Regions from separate parts of the Stenotrophomonas sp. 28608_Sma genome, predicted to be linked through region 1. Evidence: riboswitches for the same ligand, from Rfam matches in the RefSeq annotation. Region 1 holds a riboswitch; the other holds the start of a gene.
The links. Region 1 has a riboswitch for glycine ahead of ACZLHH_RS21255 (trimeric intracellular cation channel family protein). Riboswitches for the same ligand answer to the same signal wherever they lie in the genome.

Region 1 (10,897 bases):
ACGCGCGCGATTTCGCCCTGGTGCGCGCCAAGGCGCTCGGCATTCCCGTGCTGCTCGGCAGTGCCACGCCCTCGCTGGAAACCCTGCACAACGCCTATGCCGGGCGCTACACCCACCTGCGCCTGAAGCAGCGTGCCGGCGATGCACGACCACCGCGCGTGCGCATCCTTGATGTGCGCAAACGGCCATTGCACGATGGCCTCTCGGCCGATGTTCTGGCCGGCATCGGCGAGCACCTGCAGCGTGGCCAGCAGGTGCTGGTGTTCAAGAACCGCCGTGGCTACGCACCGGTGCTGCTGTGCCACGACTGCGGATGGACCGCGCCGTGCCAGCGCTGCGATGCGCCGATGACCGTGCATGGTGGCGGCCGTCGCCTGCAATGCCACCACTGCGGTGCGCGGCAACCGGCGCCGCTGGCATGCCCGGCCTGCGGCAGCCTGGCGCTGCAGCCACAGGGCATCGGTACTGAACGCCTGGAAGAGCACCTCACCGCCGCCTTCGCCGATTTTCCGGTGGTGCGCATCGACCGCGGCACCACCTCACGACGCGACGCACTGGAACAGCAGCTGGCGAGGCTGGGCGACCAACCCGGCATCTTGGTCGGCACGCAGATCCTGGCCAAGGGCCACGACCTGCCGAAGCTGACATTGGTGGTGGTGGTGGGCATCGACGAAGGTTTGTTCTCCGCGGACTTCCGCGCCAGCGAGAAACTGGCGCAGCAGTTGATCCAAGTGGCCGGCCGTGCGGGACGCGCGCGTGATCCTGGTGAGGTCTGGCTGCAGACCCATCACCCCGGGCATCCGCTGCTGGAAACCCTGGTGAGCGGTGGCTACCACCCGTTCGCGCAGGCCGAGTTGAACCAGCGCCAGGCCGCCGGATTCCCGCCGTTCGCGCATCTGGCACTGATGCGCGCCGAGGCACAGCAGGTCGAGCATGCCAATGCGTTCCTGCTGGCGGCGCGGCAACTGCTGGGGGAACAGAATGTGGTCGAGGCCTACGGGCCGATGCCGGCGCCAATGCCGCGGCGTGCCGGCTACCAGCGCACCCAGCTGTTGCTGTCTGCCCTGCAGCGGCCGCCATTGCACAGCGTGCTCGGGCAGTTGGTACCGCAGCTGTATGCGCTGCCGGAGGCACGCAAAGTGCGCTGGTCGCTGGATGTGGATCCGACGGATCTGTATTGAGGGCGCTGCCCAATGCTGCGTAGAGTCGAGCTTGCTCGACTGCCGTGCGCCAGAAACAGTCGAGCAAGCTCGACTCTACCGTCGGTCCGTATGGACCCGACGGATCTGTATTGAGGCAGACGAACGCTACCGCCGGGCCATGCCCGGCAGTCCTCCGCATACCACGCTCGCCGGGCATGGCCCGGCGCTACCCCTCAGGTCAGCGGCGACATCACGCCGCGCTGGTAGGCCGGGCGTTCGCGCAGGCGGGCGTACCAGTCGGCCAGGTGCGGCAGTTCCGGGCGCTGGATGGGCAGTTCGAACCAGGCATAGATCAGCGAGCCCAGCGGGATGTCACCCATCGCGAACGTCTCGCCCGACAGCCACGGCTGTCTGGCCAACGTGGCATCGGCCATCGCCAGGTAGTCACCGGCACGCACGATGGCGGCATTGATGCGCGCTTCGTCGCGGTCAGCTGGGGCGGTGCGCATGATGCCCCAGATCAGGTCGGTGTACAGCGGCGCCATCCGCGAGGTGCTCCAGTCCATCCACTTCTCGGCCTGGGCGCGTTCCATCGGGTCTTCAGCGTACAGCGTGCCCAGCGCGTAGCGCGCACTCAGATAGCGCACGATGGCATTCGATTCCCACAGCGGCAGGCCATGGTCTTCGATCACCGGCACCAGGCTGTTGGGATTCATCGCCAGGTACTCCGGCGTCTGCGTGCCGCCATGGCTGCCACCAACCTCGATGGATTCGTACGGCAGGCCGATTTCCTCGGCGCACCACAGCACCTTGCGGACGTTGCTGGAATTGCGGCGGCCCCAGATCTTCAACATGCGGGTTTTTTCCTTGCTGGCAATGCGAGCGGCAACGATACGCCTGATCGGAGTGGGTGTGTGGGTGGCGGATGTGGAATCGGGCATCTGCGCGCTGCCGGCCAGCGGCCGGCACTACCGGTTCCTTTCCGGCCAGCGGCCGGCACTACTGGTTCCTTTCCGGCCAGCGGCCGGCACTACCGGTTTTTCTTCGGCAGCGCGCGCACGTAGGAGGACTTGCCATCCTTCTTAAGCTCGAACAGGCCGATCGCCGCCAGCAGGTCACTGAGCTTGCCGTAGCCGTAGTTGCGCGGGTCGAACGACGCCTGGTTGCCGATCTGGCTGCCGACCGGGCCGAGATGCGACCAGCCATCCTCGCCCTCGGCCGAGGACACCGCACGGCGCAGCATCTTCACCAGCCGCGTATCGCTGCGCATTTCCGCACCGCTCTTGCGTGGCCGGGCATCGTCGTTGGCAACAGGCTCGTTCGATGCCTGTTCGCTGGACGCCTGTTCGGTATCCGGCACGCTGGCATGGGTCTGGCCCAGCGCTTCCAGATAGGTGAACTTCGAGCACGCGTTGACGAACGGCTCCGGGGTTTTCTTCTCGCCGAAGCCATACACCTTCACGCCATCGGTCAGCAGGCGCATCACCATCGGGGTGAAATCGGCATCGCTGGACACGATGGCGAAGCCATCGAGATTGCGCGCGTACAGCAGGTCCATGGCATCGATCACCATCGCCATGTCCGAGGCATTCTTGCCCTTGCTGTAGGCGAACTGCTGGATCGGGCGGATCGCATATTCGTGCAGCACGGCCTCCCAACCCTTCAACCGCGGGCTCTTCCAGTTGCCATAGGCGCGGCGCACGTTGGCCACACCGTAGCGGGCGACTTCGGCCAGGACCTCGTCGATCTTCGAGGCCGGCGCATTGTCGGCGTCGATCAACAGGGCGATGCGCTTTTCCGGTTCGCTCATGGGCTCCTCACGGGCGGTTGCCTGAACCCGAGTATCGCCGATCCATGCGGGCGCTGACGTGACAGGGCGCCATCGTGCGAAGATGCCAGGCGCTTCCCCCAATGCCCCCACTGGAGTGAGTCGATGAGTCGCGAGCGCGTTCCCCACCTGGTTGTTGTCGGCGGCGGTTTTGCCGGCCTCTGGGCCACCCGTGCCCTGGCCCGCGAGCGCATACGCATCACCCTGGTCGACCGCCGCAACCACCATCTGTTCCAGCCACTGCTGTACCAGGTGGCCACCGCCGGCCTGTCCGCGCCGGATATCGCCGCGCCGCTGCGCCACATCCTCGGCCACCAGCGCAATGTGGAAGTCCGCCTCGGCGAAGTGGTGACCATCGACAAGCAGGCCCGGCAGATCCGCATGGCCGATGGCAGCACGCTGGACTACGACAGCCTGCTGCTGGCTACCGGCGCCACCCACGCCTACTTCGGCAACGACCAATGGGCCGATGATGCGCCCGGGCTGAAGACGCTGGACGATGCCATCGCACTGCGCCGCAAGCTGCTGCTGGCGTTCGAGCGCGCCGAGGCCGAACCGGACCCGGCGAAGAAGGCGGCGTGGCTGAGCTTCGCCGTGGTCGGCGGTGGACCTACCGGTGTTGAGCTGGCCGGCACCCTGGCAGAAATCGCGCGGCATACGCTGCGCAACGAGTTCCGCCACATCGATCCTGCCAGCGCCAAGGTGCGGCTGGTCGAGGCCGGCCCACGCGTGTTGTCTTCGTTCCCGGAAGTGCTTTCGCTGAAGGCGCGCCGTCAGCTGGAAAAGCTGGGCGTGGAAGTGCTGACCGGCACCCCGGTGAGCGACATCGACAGCCAGGGCTTCAAGCTCGGCGATCAGTTCGTACCGGCCCGCACTGTGGTGTGGGCCGCCGGTGTGGCCGCTTCACCGCTGGCGCGCACCCTGGAGGTGCCACTGGACCGCGCTGGACGCGTGCAGGTGCAACCCGACCTCACCCTGCCTGGGCACCCCGAGCTGTTCGTGGCCGGTGACCTGGCCGCACTGAACCAGGCCAATGGCAAGCCGGTACCCGGCGTTGCGCCCGCCGCCAAGCAGATGGGCAAGTACGTGGCCGAGGTGATCCGCGCGCGTCTGCATGGCAAGGCCGCACCGGGGCCGTTCAAGTACGCCGACTTCGGCAACCTCGCCACCATCGGCCGCATGGCCGCGATCGTGCACCTGGGCCGGCTGCAACTCTCGGGCGTCCTCGCCTGGTGGTTCTGGCTGGCCGCACACGTGTTCTTCCTGATCGGCTTCCGCAACCGCATCGTGGTGCTGCTGAACTGGGCCGTGGCGTACTGGAGCTACCAGCGCAGCGCGCGCATCATTTTTGGTGATGACCAGGAAGACCGGCGACCCCGACGGTAGTGCCGGCCGCTGGCCGGCTGCTGCGCGGTCGGATCCCTTTCCGCAGGAAAGGGCTCTGACCCCGTCAACACCATCCACGCATGGCGTGGATCTACCGGTTCATCGGGCCGCCCGGCACCCGCCGTTTCGACCAGGTGCGGCAGAAATCCTCCTTCCTCGCGGCATCGGCAATCTGCGTGCTACTCCAATGCCGGGTGATCCAGACTGTCAGTGCGGTACTGCTGAGATGCCAGCGCAGCATGTCGTGCCTTGGCTGCCGCATCAGGTGGCGGCGTGCAACCCAGAACGCTTCGCGCTCGACGTCAGTCGCCTTCTTCAACGCTTCAGGATCGAAGAACCGCGTCGTGAAGCTCCATGGATTCATCGGCTGGAATCCCGTGCGCTGCTCACTGCTGCACGCAGCCATACCACTGGGTGCGCGGTCCGCCGGCTTCGGCCGGCCTTCCACCAGCGCCAGCCCGAGCCGGTACAGCAGGCCAGGCAGCAGTGCGATGACCGCGGCCAGCATGACGACGGAGATCCATGCTTTGCCGGCAGCACGCATCGCTCTACGGCGCCTTCGGTTTCGGGTACCACAGTGCATTGACGATGACCCAGCGCTGGTCGAAGCGGCCCATGTGGAAGTAGTCGACGAACCACGGGGTTTCCAGCCGCACCGAGGCGGCGTTGCCGGTCACGTCCAGCACCGTGCAGCGGCGGTCCCATTGATCCTTCGGGGTCTTCAGCGCGCCCTGCTTCGTCAACGCGACCAGCTCTTCCTTCGACATGCGGCGCAGGCCCAGGCGTTCGTCGGGTGTATCGCCGAGCACCGCGCGCTTGGCCAGGTCCGGGTGCAGGGAGCGGGCGACGCGCTGCGGGTCGGCCTCCAGCTGGCCGTCGACGTAATCGTGGCAGGTGGCTTCGATGGCCGCGATGGTGGCCGGGTCGGCGGCAGGGCTCGTTGCTGCGGAAAGAGCGAACAGCAGGGCAATCGTGGACATCCGGGTCTCCAGCTCTGGGCGCGGGGCGATCATGGCATGGGCAAGCCGCATCCACGCATGGCGTGGATCTACTGCATCAGGCCCATTTCGTCGACGCTCAGCTGCATGTACAGGAACGCGGCCGCTTCGTCGGTCATCGGCTGGCCCTGCGGGAAACTGTCGAGCCAGGCGGAGATGCGCGCATGCCGATGCTTCAGCGCATCAGCTATCGCGCGCTTTTCCGCGTCGGTGGCATGTTCCTGCATCTCATCGCGCAGCAGGTCATCGCCGATGCCCCATTTTTCGGCCAGCGGGATCAGGTCGACCAGATCGGGCGGCACCTGGTCGCGGCGCAGGTGGATGGGCTCGGGCGTGTCCGGGCCGCGCTGTGCGGCCAGTTCGGCGGCGCTGCCGATCTGCCCGTGCTGCAGCGGTGGCGGAGTCTGGGCGCAGGCCGACAGGGTGATACAGAACGTCAACATCAGCATCCAGCAGGATTTCATCGGACCGCTTCCTGTGTCGATGGATGTGGCGATGATGGCATGGCCCAGCACACCATCCACGCATGGCGTGGATCTACAGGACCGGCGCCTGCAGCCAGGCCAGCTTGCGTTCGCGCGGCTGCTGCTTGAGCTGCCACTCGGCGCGCGAGGCGGCGGCCCGGTCCGGGTACTCGCGCACGGCCAGCACGCGCAGTGGCGGCCGTGCCCGGGTGTAGCGCGCGCCCTTGCCGGCCTGGTGGGCGGCGAAACGCGCCTCCACATCGGTGCTGATGCCGGCGTAGTAGCTGCCATCGCGGCATTCGAGCAGGTACAGGAACCACGGGCGGAGGGACGGGGCCATGCCCGGATTATGCCGTGCTGCACTGCAGCGGATATACTGGCGCCCGAATGCAGGAGAGAGGCGCCGCGCTGGCGCCCGCCGAAGGCGCAGGCTCCCATGATCGCTCAGGCCGGTGGGCTGGAATCCCACCAACCATGCATTCGACTCGCCGAGCTGGAGAGAGGTCACCGGGCACGCCCGGGACGATCCGCCGAAGGGGCACGCGGCCAACGCCGCTGAACTCTCAGGCAAAAGGACAGCGGGAGCGGCACCGGTCATCGTCATCCCGTCATTGCGCAGGCAGTGGCGGTAGTCGCGCATGGCCGGCCCCACCGCGCCCGGAGCCTGTCCCATGCTGCTGTCCATCATCTACCTGATCGCCATTTCCGCCGAAGCCATGACCGGCGCGCTGTCCGCCGGCCGTCGCCGCATGGACCTGTTCGGGGTGGTCATGATCGCCTGCGTCACCGCCCTCGGGGGCGGTTCGCTGCGCGACATCCTGCTCGGCCACTACCCGCTGGGCTGGGTGAAGCATCCCGAGTACCTGGGCTTCACCGTGTGCGCGGCGCTGATCGCCACCTGGGTGGCGCGCTGGATGCACCACTTCCGCCGCACCTTCCTGGTGCTCGATGGCCTGGGCCTGATCGCCTTCACCCTGATCGGCTGCTCGATCGCGCGCGAGGCCGGCCATGCCATGCCGATCGTGCTGATCGCCGGCATGCTGACCGGCGCGTTCGGCGGCGTGCTGCGCGACATTCTCTGCAACGAGGTGCCGCTGATCTTCCAGAAGGAGCTGTACGCGATCATCGCGCTGCTGACCGGCGCGGCCTACCTGTTGCTGCTGCACTGGGGCGTGGCCGACGCCACCGCGATCCTGTGCTGCCTCGGCGGCGGCTTCGCGCTGCGCCTGCTGGCGATCCACTACCGCTGGGAAATGCCGAAGTTCGTCTATCACGACGAAGTGCATTGATTGTTTGACGGTAGTGCCGGCCGCTGGCCGGCAACACGGCACGCGCCCACAGATTCCGGCAGGTTGCCGGCCAGCGGCCGGCACTACCGAATGCGTTGCATGACCATGGTCATGCGGCATTGGCCGGGGTGATTGGCTACCATTGTCACCCCGTCGCTGCCGCGACGGCATCCAGCCACGCCGCGCCCGCGGCCCCGCCAGACAACTCCCTCCCCGCTGCCCGTGGTGCCGTGAACGCGCCGACGGGCCCGCATGTCCCTGCGCGCGCAGGGCGCAGGATGCCCCATGTCTGTCGCCGAAAATTCCCGCTTCCGTCGTGCCCGCCTGTTGTGGGCGGTGCTGGCCATCGCCCTCGTCGCCGTTCTGGCGTGGTGGCTGTGGCCCCGGAACGGCGCCGGCAGCAGCGACGATGCGCCGGGCAAGACGGTGCCGGTACGCGTGGCACGCGCCAGCGCCGAGCCGCTGGTGCTGCGCCTGAAGGCGGTCGGTACGGTCACCCCGCTGCACAGCGTGGTGGTACGCAGCCGCGTGGATGGCGAACTGCTACGGCTGCATTTCCAGGAAGGCCAGCAGGTGAAGGCCGGCGATCTGCTGGCGCAGATCGACCCGCGCCCGTATGAAGTGAAGCTGGCACAGGCGCAGGGTACCCAGCAGCAGAATCTGGCCGAGCTGGAAAACGCCGAGCGCCAGCTGCAGCGCTACCGCGAACTGCAGAAGCAGAACTACGTGTCCGGGCAGGAACTGAGCGACCAGCAGAGCAAGGTGCGCCAGCTGCAGGGCCGCCGCCTCAGCGATCAGGCGTCCGTTGATGAAGCGCGCCTGCAGCTGCAGTACACCCGCATCACCGCGCCGGTCAGTGGCCGCGTCGGGCTGCGCCGGTTGGACGTGGGCAACCTGGTGCGCGCCAGCGATGCCGAAGGCCTGGTGACTCTGGCGCAGACCGCGCCGATCAGCGTGCTGTTCACCGTGCCCGAACCCGAGCTGCCTGCGCTGCTCGATGCCGTGCAGGCGCAACCGGCACTGGCGGTGGAAACCTGGGACCGCGAAGAACGCCGGCAGCTGGCCCGCGGCTCGCTGTCCAGCGTCGACAACCGCATCGATACCACCACCGGCACGTTGAAACTGCGTGCGCACTTCGACAACCACGATCTGGCGCTGTTCCCCAACCAGTTCGTCAACGTCCGCCTGCAGCTGGGCGAGCAGCCCGCGCTGCTGATTCCCGATGCCGCCGTGCAGTTCGGCAGCCAGGGCAACTACGTGCATATCGTCGACAAGGACAGCAAGGCACAACGCCGCACCGTGGTGCTCGGTCCAGCCGATGATGGACGCGTGGCCGTGCGCTCCGGGCTGGCCGCAGGGGACAAGGTGGTGATCGAAGGCATCGACGGGCTGGAAGACGGCACGGCGGTGGAGATCATCACCGAGGAGGCCGCGACCAAGGCCGGCGCATGAACCTCTCGCGCCCGTTCATCCTGCGCCCGGTCGCAACGACTCTCCTGATGGTGGCGCTGCTGCTGTCCGGCGTGCTGGCCTATCGCCTGCTGCCGGTGGCGGCGCTGCCGCAGGTCGATTACCCGATCATCCAGATCACCACGCTGTATCCGGGGGCCAGCCCCGAACTGACCACACGCACCATCACCGCACCGCTGGAGCGCCAGCTCGGCCAGATTCCCGGCCTGAAACAACTGTCGTCGACCAGTTCCGGTGGCGCCTCGGTCATTACCCTGCAGTTCGGGCTGGAGGTGTCGCTGGGTGTGGCCGAGCAGGACGTGCAGGCCGCCATCAACGCGGCGGGCAGCTTCCTGCCCGGGGACCTGCCTGTGCCGCCGGTGTACCGCAAGGTCAACCCGGCCGACACCCCCATCCTGACCTTGGCGGTGACCTCGCAAGGCCTGTCGCTGCCGCAGGTGCACGATCTGGTGGATACGCGCATCGCCCAGCGCCTGGCGCAGTTGCCCGGCGTCGGCCTGGTCAGCCTGGCCGGTGGCCAGCGCCCGGCGGTGCGCATCCAGGTCAATCCAGCGGCGCTGGCCGCCAACAACCTGGGCATGGACCACATCCGCACCGCCATCGCCGCCGCCAACGTCAACCTGCCCAAGGGCAGTTTCGATGGCCCGATCCGCGCGGTGATGCTCGATGCCAACGATCAGATGCGCAGCGTGGATGAGTACCGTGCCCTGGTACTGGCCTGGCGCGACGGCGCGCCGCTGCGGCTGGGCGATGTAGCCACCATTACCGATGGCGCCGAGAACCGCCAGCTGGCCGCCTGGAGCGGTACCACGCCGGCAGTGCTGGTGAACATCCAGCGCCAGCCCGGCGCCAACGTGATCGCCGTGGTCGAGCAGGTGCGTACGCTGCTGCCGCAGCTGCAGGCCACGCTGCCCGCCGGCGTGCAGATGAATGTACTGAGCGACCGCACCGAATCGATCCGCGCGTCGGTGCGCGGCGTGCAGAAAGAACTGGTACTGGCCATCGGCCTGGTGGTGCTGGTCACCTGGGTGTTCCTGCGCAATCTGCCGGCCACGCTCATTCCCAGCGTCGCGGTGCCGCTGTCGCTCATCGGCACCTTCGCGGTGATGCTGCTGGCCGGCTATTCGCTCAACAACCTCACGCTGATGGCGCTGACCATCGCCACCGGCTTCGTGGTGGACGATGCCATCGTGATGCTGGAGAACATCGCCCGCCATCTGGAGGAAGGCGAAAGCCCCCGCGATGCAGCGCTGAAAGGCGCAGCCGAGATCGGCTTCACCCTGGTGTCGCTGACTGTTTCGCTGATCGCGGTGCTGATCCCGCTGCTGTTCATGGCCGACCTGGTGGGTGCACTGTTTCATGAGTTCGCAGTGACACTGGCTGTAGCCATCGGCATTTCGCTGGTGGTCTCGCTGACGCTGACGCCGATGCTGTGCGCGCGGTTCCTGAAGCCGCACGCGAAGACTGCACATGCGCCCGATGTCTTCGACCGCGTCATCGGCCTCTACGACCGCCAGCTGCGCTGGGTGCTGCAGCGCCAGCCGCTGATGTTGCTGGCCACCGTTGCCACCCTCGCACTGACCGTGGCGCTGTACTTCGCCGTGCCCAAGGGTTTCTTCCCGGTGCAGGATGCCGGCCTGGTGCAGGGCATCAGCGAAGCGCCGCAGGCGATCTCATTCCAGGCCATGCGCGAGCGCCAGCAGGCGCTGGCGGCGGCCATCGAAGCCGACGAGGCGGTGGCCAGCGTCTCGTCCTACATCGGCGTGGACGGCAACAATGCCACGCTCAATACCGGCCGCCTGCTGATCGAGCTGAAACCGCACGGCGACCGCGATGGCGCCGCCGTGGTGATGGCGCGCCTGCAACAGCGCGTGTCGAAGATCCCCGGCATCACCCTGTACCTGCAGCCGGTACAGGAGCTGGGCATCGAAGACCGCATCAGCCGCACCCAGTACCAGTTCACCCTGACCACGCCGGATCTTGAAACACTGGAACGCTGGACCCCGAAGCTGCTGCAGGCGCTACGCCAGCAACCTGCACTGCGCGATGTCGCCAGCGATCTGCAGATGCAGGGCCGGCAGGCGCGCGTGGCGATCGACCGCGATGCGGCGGCGCGCCTGGGCGTAAGCGTGGAAGCAGTAGCCGATGCGCTGTACGACGCCTATGGGCAGCGCCAGATTTCGACCATCTTCACCCAGGCCAGCCAGTACCGGGTGGTGCTGGAGGCCGATCCTTCACGACAGCCCGGGCCGGAGGCGATCACGGGCCTGCGTGTGCGCAGCAGCAGTGGGCAGACCGTGCCGCTGGGTGCGGTGGCACG
Region 2 (10,897 bases), 820 kb from region 1:
TCGGCCTGACGCTTCTGTTTATCGGAATATGCGGATTTGTCACCACGGGGCATGACAGTTCTCCTGTTGTTGTAGTCAGGCCAGCAGGCGCAGCCTGGGTTCGCGCGCCCACTGGCGGGTGGCGGTCGCTGCCAGGAATGCCTTGGCGTCTTCCGCTTCGACGATGCCGGCGTCGTTGCCGACCCTTGCCGCCTTCAGCAGCGCCTGGCCGCCCGCGTCGCTGGCGATGGCCTTCAGGTGCGCCCACGCCTGGCTGACGAACTCAAGGGCAGCGCTCTCTTTCGACAACGCCTTTGATGCCTCTACGCTCAGCACCACGGCCACCGCATCGAACACGGCCGATGGCGTGCCGGCCAGTTGCCCATCGGCGGCCTGTACGCTGCCGTCACTGAGCGTGGCGCCTCCCACTTTTGGTGCGACCAGCTTCACGTTTGCACCTGCCTTCCGGGCCGCTTTGCTCAGGCTGGCAATCAAGCGCGCGTCGGAGCCTTCGTCGAACAGGATGCCGATGCAGCGCCCTTGCAGGGTGGGTTTGTTGCGACCAATCACCCGCACTTCGGGGGCGGGGGGCATGTCCCGCACTGGAGTAGCGGTCGGCGCCGGGTCGGGCAGTGCAGGCAACGCCAACCCGTCGGCCACGCGCTGTGCCAGTGAGTCGTCGATATTGCGCAGGTGGCTGACGGTACGCACCCGCACCTTCAACGTTTCCACCTTGGACAACTCGAACACCAGCGCCGATGCCAGATGGGCCTATTCCGGCTTTTCAAGGCTACGGAAGAACATGCGGGCCTGGCTGTAGTGGTCGGCAAAGCTCTCCGCGCGGATGCGGCCCTTGCGGCCATCGTCCGTGCTGGCGTGACTGCGGAATCCGCTTGAGGCCTCGCGCGGTGTGTCTTCCTGCAGCGAGCTGGGATCGTAGGCCACCCGGCCCTTGGGAACCTGCATCTGCATGTGGCCGTCGCGCTGATGATTGGCAAACGGGCACTTCGGAGCATTCACCGGGATCTGGTGGAAGTTGGGGCCGCCCAGGCGCAGCAGCTGGGTGTCCAGATAGGAGAACAGGCGCCCCTGCAGCAGCGGGTCGTTGCTGAAGTCGATGCCGGGCGGCACGTTGGCCGGGCAGAACGCCACCTGCTCGGTCTCGGCGAAGAAGTTGTCCGGCCATCGGTCCAGCACCATGCGGCCGATGACCTGCAACGGCACCAGTGATTCGGGAATGATCTTGGTCGGGTCCAGATGATCGAACGGGAATGCGTCGGCCTCTTCTTCCGTAAACAGCTGCACTGCCAGCTCCCATTCCGGGAAGTCACCGCGCTGGATGGCCTCGAACAGGTCACGGCGATGGAAGTCATTGTCGGCCGACTGCAGCTTCAGCGCTTCGTCCCAGACCGTTGACTGGATGCCCAGCTTCGGCCGCCAGTGGAACTTGACGAAGGTCGACTCACCTGCCTCGTTCAGCAGGCGGAAGCTGTGCACGCCGAAGCCTTCGATCATGCGCAGCGAACGCGGAATGGCACGGTCGCTCATTGCCCACATGATCATGTGCATCGACTCGGGCATGAGCGAGATGAAATCCCAGAAGGTGTCGTGGGCCGTGGCCGCCTGCGGGAAGGCACGGTCCGGTTCCATCTTCACCGCGTGCACCAGGTCCGGGAATTTCATGGCGTCCTGGATGAAGAACACCGGGATGTTGTTGCCGACCAGGTCCCAGTTGCCCTCCTTGGTATAGAACTTGACCGCGAAGCCGCGCACGTCGCGCGGGGTGTCCACCGAGCCTGCGCCACCGGCTACCGTCGAGAAGCGGGTGAACACGGGTGTCTTCACGCCTACCTCGGTCAGGATGCGCGCTCGGGTATGCGCCTTCAGCGATCGGGTCAGCTCGAAGTAGCCATGTGCTGCGCTGCCACGTGCGTGCACGATGCGCTCGGGAATGCGTTCGTGATCGAAGTGGGTGATCTTCTCGCGCAGGATGAAGTCCTCCAGCAGCGTGGGCCCCCGGGTTCCCTGCCGCAGGGAGTTCTGGTTGTCCGCCACCGGGATGCCCTGATCGGTGGTCATCACCGGATGGCTGGCCCCGGCCTGCTGGTGCAGTTCATCACCGTCGCCCCGGTAGTGGTTTTCGGCGTGGGTGGTTGCGCGCTTGCCGGTCGGCTTGCTGGCGGCCATTGACGTTGGCTCCGGATGATCTGAAAGAGAACCACGACACTGGAACCGAGCCCGTTAAACCGAGGTCCGGCAAAGGTGAACGTACAGGCAAAAGCAGGCTCGGGTATGCTTGCCCCATGCGAGTCGAGCCCGCCGACATCGAAGCCCTGTTCGACGCCATCCCGGATGTGCTGTTCTTCATCAAGGACCTTCAGGGGCGTTACACCCACGTCAACCAGACCATGCTGCGGCGGCTGGGCCTGCGCGCGCGCAAGGACGTGATCGGGCGTACCGCGGCTGAAATCTACCCGACCGGCCTCAGCGCGGACTACGTCGACCAGGACGCCCGCGTGCTGTCCGGTGAGGTGATCGAGAACCTGATGGAGCTGCACCTGTTCGCCAACCGCGAACCGGGCTGGTGCCTGACCTGCAAGCGCCCGCTGGTGGTCGATGGGGCCATCGAGGGCCTGATCGGCATATCCCGCGACCTCGGCCAGAAGGACAGCCTGGGCACCCAATACGAGCAGCTGCGGCTGGCCCTGGCCCACCTCAATGCGCACTACGCCGAGAACGTGCGCATGCAGACCCTGCTGGACATCACCGGCTTCTCGCTGTCGAAGCTGGAGCGCAGCTTCCGCAAGGTGTTCCAGATGACCCCGCAGCAGGTGCTGACCCGACTGCGGATCCAGATGGCCATGCACCTGCTGCACGGTGACGACAGCATCGCCTGCATCGGCCAGGCCTGCGGTTTCAGCGACCAGAGCGCCTTTACCCGCAAGTTCAAGGCTGAAACCGGTTTCTCGCCGCGCGCCTACCGGGCCCGTATTGGTGGCAACGTCGGCGAGCCGGCGCTGGCCTGAGCCGCCTGCTGCGCTGTGCCTATCCCCGTGGGCACGGGACAGGGTAAGGTGTCGCCCCTGTAGCCGCCGCCAGCCCTGCCGATGCCCAACTCGATTCCGACCGCTTCGCCGTCCCGCCTCGGGCACTCGCTCAAGCCCCGCCAGCTGATCATGATGGGCCTGGGCAGCGCCATCGGCGCCGGCCTCTTCCTCGGCTCGGGCGTGGGTGTACAGGCGGCCGGCCCGGCGGTTCTGGTGTCGTATCTGGTCGCTGGTGCGCTGGTGATCATCGTGATGAACGCACTGGGCGAGATGGCGGCGGCCAAGCCGACCAGTGGCGCGTTCTCGGTCTATGCCGCTGATGCCATGGGAGCCACCGCCGGCGCCACCGTGGGCTGGCTGTGGTGGGTGCAGCTGGTGATCGTGATCGCCGCCGAGGCGGTAGGCGCGGCCGGGCTTCTTGCCACGGTCTGGCCGGCGATACCGGTACCAATGGCGGCGCTGGCCTTCATGCTGTTCTTCACCGCGATCAACCTGCTGGGAGTGAAGAACTTCGGCGAGTTCGAATTCTGGTTCGCCATCCTCAAGGTGGTGGCGATCCTGGCCTTCATCGCCATCGGCGTGGCGCTGCTGATGGGCTGGCTGCCGCAGGTGACCTCGCCGGGCCTGAGCAACTTCACCGAGCATGGCGGCTTCGCGCCGAAGGGGCTGGCCGGCATCGGCGCGGCGCTGCTGGTTGTCGTTTTTGCCTTTGGCGGCACCGAGATCGTAGCCGTCGCTGCGGCCGAAACCGAAGATCCCGAGCGCAGCATTGCCCGTGCCATCCGCACCGTGGCCTGGCGCATCCTGGTGTTCTACATCGGCTCGCTGAGCGTGATCATCGCCGTGGTGCCGTGGACCAGCGAGGCGCTGAAGTCGCCGTTCGCTGCGGTGCTGGATATCGCCCGCATCCCGGGCGCGGGTACGGCCATCACCCTGATCGCCGTGATCGCACTGCTGTCGGCACTCAATGCCAACCTCTACGGCGCCTCGCGCATGATGTATTCGCTGGCGCAGCGCCGCGAGGCACCGGCGGTGCTCGGCTGGACCGACCCGCGCCAGGTGCCGGTGATCGCCGTGCTGGCCAGCGTGCTGTTCGGCTTTGCCGCCACGGTGATGGAACTGCTGTTCCCGGACCGGGTACTGCCGGTGCTGCTGAACATCGTCGGTTCCACCTGCCTGCTGGTGTGGACGCTGTCGCTGGTGTCGCAGCTGGTGCTGCGCCGCCGGGCCGACCGCCTCGGCACCCGCCTGCCGTTCCGCATGGCCGGATTCCCGTGGCTGACCGCCTGTGCGCTGGCGATCCTGGCACTGATCTTCGGCCTGCTGCTGAGCGAGTCGCACACCCGCCTGCAGTTCCTGTCGATGGTGGCACTGACTGCCACGATCGCCGCCAGCAGCGCCATCGCCCGGCGCATGCGCGAGGCGTGACTGAAGCTGCCGGCCAGCGGCCGGCACTACCACGGGGGCTGCACATCCGCCGTGCCATCCTGATCGTGTGGGCCGCCCGCGGCCCGTCGACCAGGAGTACCGCATGCTGCGCAGTCGCCCCTTCCTGATGTTTACCGGCCAGGCCGAGGCCGCCCTGGCCCTGTACGCCGAGGCCTTCGCCGATTTCCGCCTGCTGGCAATGCAGCGCCATCCGGACGGCGCCGGTGCCGGCGTGCCGGGGCAGGTGCGCCAGGCCATCTTCCTGCTCGGCGGCACCCATTACCTGTGCTTTGACAGCCTGGACGTGCACGATTTCACCTTCTCGCCGTCGATCTCGCTGTTCGTGGAGTGTTCCGGCGCCGAGCAGTTCGAGCGTGCGGCACGCGTGCTGGGTGAGGGCGGCCATTGGTTGATGCCGGTGGGTGACTACGATTTCAGCAACCGCTACGGCTGGGTGCAGGACCGCTTCGGTGTCTCGTGGCAGTTGAGCCTGGGGCAGATGCCGGACCCGTGATCGGATGTTTGTGGGTGTGGACCTTGGTCCACACGCGCTTATGAAAACGGCCCGCTTGCGCGGGCCGTTCTCTTTACCGATGCCGCGAGGAATCAAGCCTCGACTTCATCATCCTTGTAGGCATCGACCGGGATGCAGGCGCACATCACGTTCTTGTCGCCGTACACGTTGTCGACGCGCGCCACCGGCGGCCAGTACTTGCTCTGCTTCAGGCTGGCCAGCGGGAAGGCGGCCAGTTCGCGCGGGTAGGCGTGGGTCCACTCGCTCGCGGTCACCGCGGTGGCGGTGTGCGGCGCGTTCTTCAGCGGGTTGTCCTCGCGGTCCAGGCGGCCGTCTTCGATCGCGGTGATCTCCTCGCGGATCTGGATCATCGCGTCGATGAAGCGATCCAGCTCGTGCAGCGACTCGCTCTCGGTCGGCTCGACCATCAGCGTGCCGGCCACCGGGAAGCTCAGGGTCGGGGCGTGGAAGCCGAAGTCGATCAGGCGCTTGGCCACGTCCTCGGCGCCGATGCCGCTGGTCTTCTCCAGCGGGCGCACGTCCAGGATGCACTCGTGTGCCACCAGGCCGTTGCGGCCGGTGTAGAGGGTCTTGAAGTGCGGGGCCAGGCGCTTGGCGATGTAGTTGGCGTTGAGCTGCGCGACCTGGGTGGCCTTGCGCAGGCCGTCGCGGCCCATCATCGCGATGTACATCCAGCTGATCGGCAGAATCGAGGCGCTGCCGAAGCTGGCAGCGCTGACCATGCCGACCGGGCCGTTGTCACCCAGCTTGCCCGGCAGGAACGGGGCCAGGTGCTCCTTGACCGCGCACGGGCCGACGCCCGGGCCGCCACCACCGTGCGGGATGCAGAAGGTCTTGTGCAGGTTCAGGTGCGAAACATCCGAACCCCACTTGCCCGGCTTGGCCACGCCGACCAGGGCGTTCATGTTGGCACCGTCGGTGTACACCTGGCCGCCGTGCTTGTGGATGATCTCGCAGATCTCCACCACCTCTTCCTCGAACACGCCGTGCGTGGACGGGTAGGTCATCATGATCGCGGCCAGGCGGTCGCTGTACTTCTCGGCGTTGAGGCGGATGTCCTCGACGTCGACGTTGCCGTTGGCATCGGTCTTGGTCACCACCACCTTCATGCCGCACATCTGTGCCGAGGCCGGGTTGGTGCCGTGCGCCGAGTCCGGAATCAGGCAGATATCGCGATGTTCCTCACCGCGCGAGCGGTGGTAGGCGCGGATCGCCAGCAGGCCGGCGTACTCGCCCTGCGCGCCGGAGTTCGGCTGCAGGCTGACCGCGTCGTAGCCGGTGCATTCCACCAGCATCGCTTCCAGCGTGTCGATCAGTTCCTTGTAGCCCAGCGCCTGGTCGGCCGGCACCAGCGGGTGGATCTGCGAGAACTCCGGCCAGGTCACCGGGATCATCTCGGCGGTGGCGTTGAGCTTCATGGTGCACGAGCCCAGCGGGATCATCGTGCGGTCCATTGCCAGGTCCTTGTCGGCCAGCGAACGCAGGTAGCGCAGCAGCTCGTGCTCGCTGTGGTGGGTGTTGAACACCGGGTGGGTCAGGAACGCGGACTGGCGCAGCAGGCCGGCCGGCAACGCGTCGGCGGTGCTGGCATCCAGTGCGTCGACGTCCAGCGAGGCACCGAACACGGCAGCCACGGCGACGATGTCGGCGCGGGTGGTGGTCTCGTCCAGGCTGATGCCGACCGAGTCGCTGTCGATCGCGCGCAGGTTGTAACCGGCGGCGCGTGCCTTGGCGTGGATCTCATCGGCGTGCACGCCGGTGACATGCAGGGTGTCGAAGAAGTCACCGCCGACCTGCACGCCGGCGTTGCGCAGCGCGGCGGCCAGGATCGAGGCCAGGCGATGGGTGCGGCGGGCGATGCGGGTCAGGCCGTCCGGGCCGTGGTAAACGGCGTACATCGAGGCCATCACCGCCAGCAGCACCTGTGCGGTGCAGATGTTGGACGTGGCCTTCTCGCGGCGGATGTGCTGCTCGCGGGTCTGCAGGGTCAGGCGGTAGGCCGGGTTGCCCTGCGCGTCGATCGAGACGCCGATCAGACGGCCCGGCATCGAGCGCTTGTAGGCGTCACGGCAGGCCATGAAGGCGGCGTGCGGGCCACCGAAGCCGAACGGCACGCCGAAACGCTGGCTGTTGCCGACCACGATGTCCGCGCCCCATTCGCCCGGAGCGGCCAGCAGGGTCAGGGCCAGCAGGTCGGTGGCCACGGCCACCAGGCCGCCGCGCGCGTGCACGGCATCGACCAGCGCCTTGTAGTCGCCGACCTGGCCGAAGGTGTCCGGGTACTGCAGCAGCAGGCCGAAGGCTTCCGCTTCCAGCGCTTCGGCCGGGGTGCCCACGCGCAGCACGATGCCCATCGGTTCGGCACGCGTGCGCAGCAGTTCCAGGGTCTGCGGGTGCACGGCGTCGTGCACGAAGAAGGTGTCCGACTTCGACTTGGCCGAACGCTTGGCCAGGGTCATCGCTTCGGCGGCGGCAGTGGCTTCGTCCAGCAGCGAGGCGTTGGCGATTTCCATGCCGGTGAGGTCGGCGCACAGGGTCTGGAAGTTGATCAGCGCTTCCATGCGACCCTGCGAGATTTCCGCCTGGTACGGGGTGTAGGCGGTGTACCAGGCCGGGTTTTCCAGGATGTTGCGCAGGATCACGTTCGGCGTGTGGGTACCGTAGTAGCCCTGGCCGATGAAGCTGCGCAGCACGGTGTTCTTGTCGGCGATCGCACGGATCTTTGCCAGTGCCTGCACTTCGGTCATCGACTCCGGCAGCGCCAGCGGCGCCGGCGACTTGATCTTGGCCGGTACGATGGCATCGGTCATGCCATCCAGCGACGCGTGGCCGACGACATCGAGCATCTGCGCGATCTCGGCGTCGTTGGGGCCGATGTGGCGCTCGACGAACGCATTGTGGTGCTCGAGCTCACGCAGGGAAGGGGTGTTCTGGGACATGGCGAAGGATCCGTCAGGAAAGGGCACACGCACGGGCACAAGCCGCCGGTCGGCGGTCTGCGGGGCGCCCCTCTGTCCTTTTGCCTGAGAGTTTAAAAGCGCGGCGGACCGCAGCTTCGTGCCCCTTCGGCGCCGGATCGAACCGGTCTCTCCAGAGTTCTGTTACGGGTGGTATCGGGCCTGAGCGATTACGGGCGTTGCGCCTTCGGCAGCGGTGTTCCGCTTCTCCCACCGTGTTGCCCGCCGATTATAGCCCGTTGCGGGCCCGCCGGCCGCCTCCAGGCATGGCCGCCGCGCCTGAATGGCCGATGGCCCGGTCGTGCGTTTTGTGCACCGCTGCATGGCATCGGGCGCAATCCCCACCTATGATGGGCGGATACCCGAATTCATCTGGCGCCGTCCCTGCAGAAGGGGACCGGCGCCCGCCGTGCGTGCCGCGCATGGCCCTGCCGGACGCCTTCCCCATGACCGCCGCTGTTGCTCCCTCCACCCGCCGCATGGCCCTGCTGCTCGCCGGTCTGGCCATGTTCGGTCCGTTCTCGATCGACACCATCTTCCCGGCGTTCCCGCAGCTGGCCCAGCGCCTAGCGGTGGACGAAGTGGCGGTGCAGCAGACCATCAGCGTGTATCTGCTGTTCTACGGCCTGATGAGCCTGGCGCACGGCCCGCTGTCCGATGCCTGGGGCCGCAAGTGGGTGATCCTCGGTGGCCTGGTGGTGTTCGTCGGCGCCTCGGTCGGCTGCGCGCTGTCCACCGACCTGACCACGCTGCTGGCGTTCCGCGCGCTGCAGGGCCTGTCGGCGGGTGTCGGCATGATCGTTGGCCGCGCGGTGATCCGCGATCTCTACCATGGCCACGACGCGCAGCGCCTGATGAGCCAGGTGTCGATGCTGTTCGGCATCGCCCCGGCCATCGCACCGATCATCGGTGGCTGGATCCTGCTCAGTGGCGCCGGCTGGCCGCTGATCTTCTGGTTCCTGGTGGTGTTCGGGCTGGTCCTGCTGGCGGCCACTGCACGCTACCTGCCGGAGACCCATCCGGTTGAAGCGCGCGTGCCGTTGTCGCCGCGCACGTTGATGCGTGATTACCTGCGCATCGGCTTCAACCCGCGCTTCCTGCGCCTGGCGCTGGCCGGCAGCATCGGCTTCGGTGGCATCTTCCTGTACATCTCCTCGGCGCCGGTGTTCGTGATGCAGCACCTGCATCTGGGCGAGGGCGGCTTCGCCTGGCTGTTCATCCCCACCATCGGCGGCATGACCACCGGCTCGTTCCTGTCCGGGCGCATGGCCGGGCACACCACGCCCACCCGCCAGGTGTCCATTGGGTTCGGCCTGTGCGCGTTGTCGGTGCTGCTGAACGTCGGCTACGTGGCGCTGTCGCCGCAGTTCGTGCTGCCGTGGGCGGTGCTGCCGATCTTCCTGGGCGGCATGGGCATGGCGCTGATCTTCCCGATCCTGGCGCTGGCGGTGCTGGACATGTACCCGCACCAGCGCGGCCTGGCCTCGTCGCTGCAGGCCTTCGTGCAGCTGATGATCAGCACCGTGGTGGCTGGCGTGGTATCGCCGCTGCTGAGCGCCAGCCCGCTGCACCTGGCGTTGGGCCAGGCGGCGTTCTTCGGTGCTGGTTTCGTGTTCTGGTACTGGGAACACCAGCGTGAACGCGCGGCGCAGGCAGTCTGCACGGGTCACTGAGCAGCGTGCAGGGGTAGGGCGGACGGGGATGCCGGCACATCCTTGCAACCGCGGACAACCGGACTAGGCTGGGCATTCCAGCCAGCCGGTGCGTGGATGCACGACAGCCAGCCAATCCGATGTCGTTGCATGAGGTTCCCCCATGGCTGCGCAGCAGACCTACCGCCTGTTCGAGGTGGCGCTGAAGGAGCGCCGCGTTCTCTCCCCTTCCCTGGACCGCATGGTGTTCACCGGTGCCGACGTGGCGCGGATGAAGACCGAAGGCCCGGACCAGCGCATCAAGGTGTTCTTCCCCTTGCCCGGCCAGGAGGTGCCGCAGGTCCCCAGCGGTGAAGACTGGTACCCACGCTACCGGGCCCTGCCGGATGACAAGCGCCCGCCGATGCGTACCTACACCATCCGCCAGCTGCGTGCGGAGCAGGGCGAGGTCGATGTCGATTTCGTCATCCACGGGGTGACCGGACCCGCTTCGCGCTGGGCCATGCACGCCCGCCCAGGCGACCGCGTGGTGTTGCTGGCCCCCGATGCCGACTGTGCCGAGAGCAGCGAAGGCTGGGAGTGGAAGCCACCAGCCGGTGTCGGCCAGGTACTGCTGGTGGCCGATGAAACGGCGTTGCCTGCGGTGGCGGGCATCCTCGAAGAGCTGGCGGACATGCCTGATCCGCCGCGCACGCTGGCATTGCTGGAAGTGGCCCAGGCCGGCGATGCGGTGCCGTTGAAAGCGCCGGGCACAGCCGAGCTGGTGTGGTTGCCGCGTGGGCAGGCCGCCTATGGCCAGCCGCTGCTGCAGGCGGTCCAGGAACGGCTGTCAGCGACCTCAAGCGTGGCTGCTGGCGATGCGCTGGAGGAGATCGACGTCGATACGCAGATCCTCTGGGAGCAGGCCGACACCTGCGTGGCCGGGCCGCTGTACGCCTGGGTGGCGGGTGAGGCGGGGGCGGTGATGGCGATCCGCCGCCACCTGGTGCGCGATTGCGGGCTGGACCGCCGCGCGATCACCTTCATGGGCTACTGGCGGCACGGCAAGGTGCTGGACTGACCATACTGGATCGAGCACGCGTGAAGCAGCGCTGCGGGCGGGGTGCGCTATCCTTGCGCCCCCCTTCGCAGCGGTACCGCACCATGTCCACCAGTTCCAAGACCCGCCGCGACCAGCGCCGTCGCCAGGAAAAGCAGGCCGCCAACAAGGCCGCCGCGCAGGCATCGCCGGTGGAACCGCATGCCGAGCTGCGCGATGCGCAGCGCACCCTGCTGGCCGGTGTCGTGCGCCGTGACGGC

Region 2: it holds a riboswitch for glycine, as region 1 does, so the genes downstream of both, gcvP (aminomethyl-transferring glycine dehydrogenase) here and ACZLHH_RS21255 (trimeric intracellular cation channel family protein) in region 1, are expected to answer to the same signal.

What each region holds. Positions count from the first base shown of each region.
Region 1 covers NZ_CM151308.1:4,492,945-4,503,841, forward strand. Annotated here, with positions in the region: gene ACZLHH_RS21215 (primosomal protein N') at 1-1,181, shown strand, start outside; gene ACZLHH_RS21220 (glutathione S-transferase family protein) at 1,376-1,996, opposite strand; partial or broken gene ACZLHH_RS21225 (NYN domain-containing protein) at 2,176-2,952, opposite strand; gene ACZLHH_RS21230 (NAD(P)/FAD-dependent oxidoreductase) at 3,076-4,356, shown strand; gene ACZLHH_RS21235 (hypothetical protein) at 4,448-4,900, opposite strand; gene ACZLHH_RS21240 (nuclear transport factor 2 family protein) at 4,905-5,336, opposite strand; gene ACZLHH_RS21245 (hypothetical protein) at 5,405-5,797, opposite strand; gene ACZLHH_RS21250 (GIY-YIG nuclease family protein) at 5,892-6,158, opposite strand; glycine riboswitch at 6,199-6,288, shown strand; glycine riboswitch at 6,302-6,405, shown strand; gene ACZLHH_RS21255 (trimeric intracellular cation channel family protein) at 6,490-7,107, shown strand; gene ACZLHH_RS21260 (MdtA/MuxA family multidrug efflux RND transporter periplasmic adaptor subunit) at 7,393-8,559, shown strand; gene ACZLHH_RS21265 (multidrug efflux RND transporter permease subunit) at 8,556-10,897, shown strand, end outside.
Region 2 covers NZ_CM151308.1:3,671,697-3,682,593, reverse strand. Annotated here, with positions in the region: gene ACZLHH_RS17440 (hypothetical protein) at 1-53, opposite strand, end outside; partial or broken gene ACZLHH_RS17435 (catalase) at 76-2,166, opposite strand; gene ACZLHH_RS17430 (AraC family transcriptional regulator) at 2,283-3,005, shown strand; gene ACZLHH_RS17425 (amino acid permease) at 3,087-4,454, shown strand; gene ACZLHH_RS17420 (VOC family protein) at 4,558-4,968, shown strand; gene gcvP (aminomethyl-transferring glycine dehydrogenase) at 5,061-7,928, opposite strand; glycine riboswitch at 7,991-8,093, opposite strand; gene ACZLHH_RS17410 (multidrug effflux MFS transporter) at 8,393-9,619, shown strand; gene ACZLHH_RS17405 (siderophore-interacting protein) at 9,762-10,658, shown strand; gene ACZLHH_RS17400 (hypothetical protein) at 10,742-10,897, shown strand, end outside.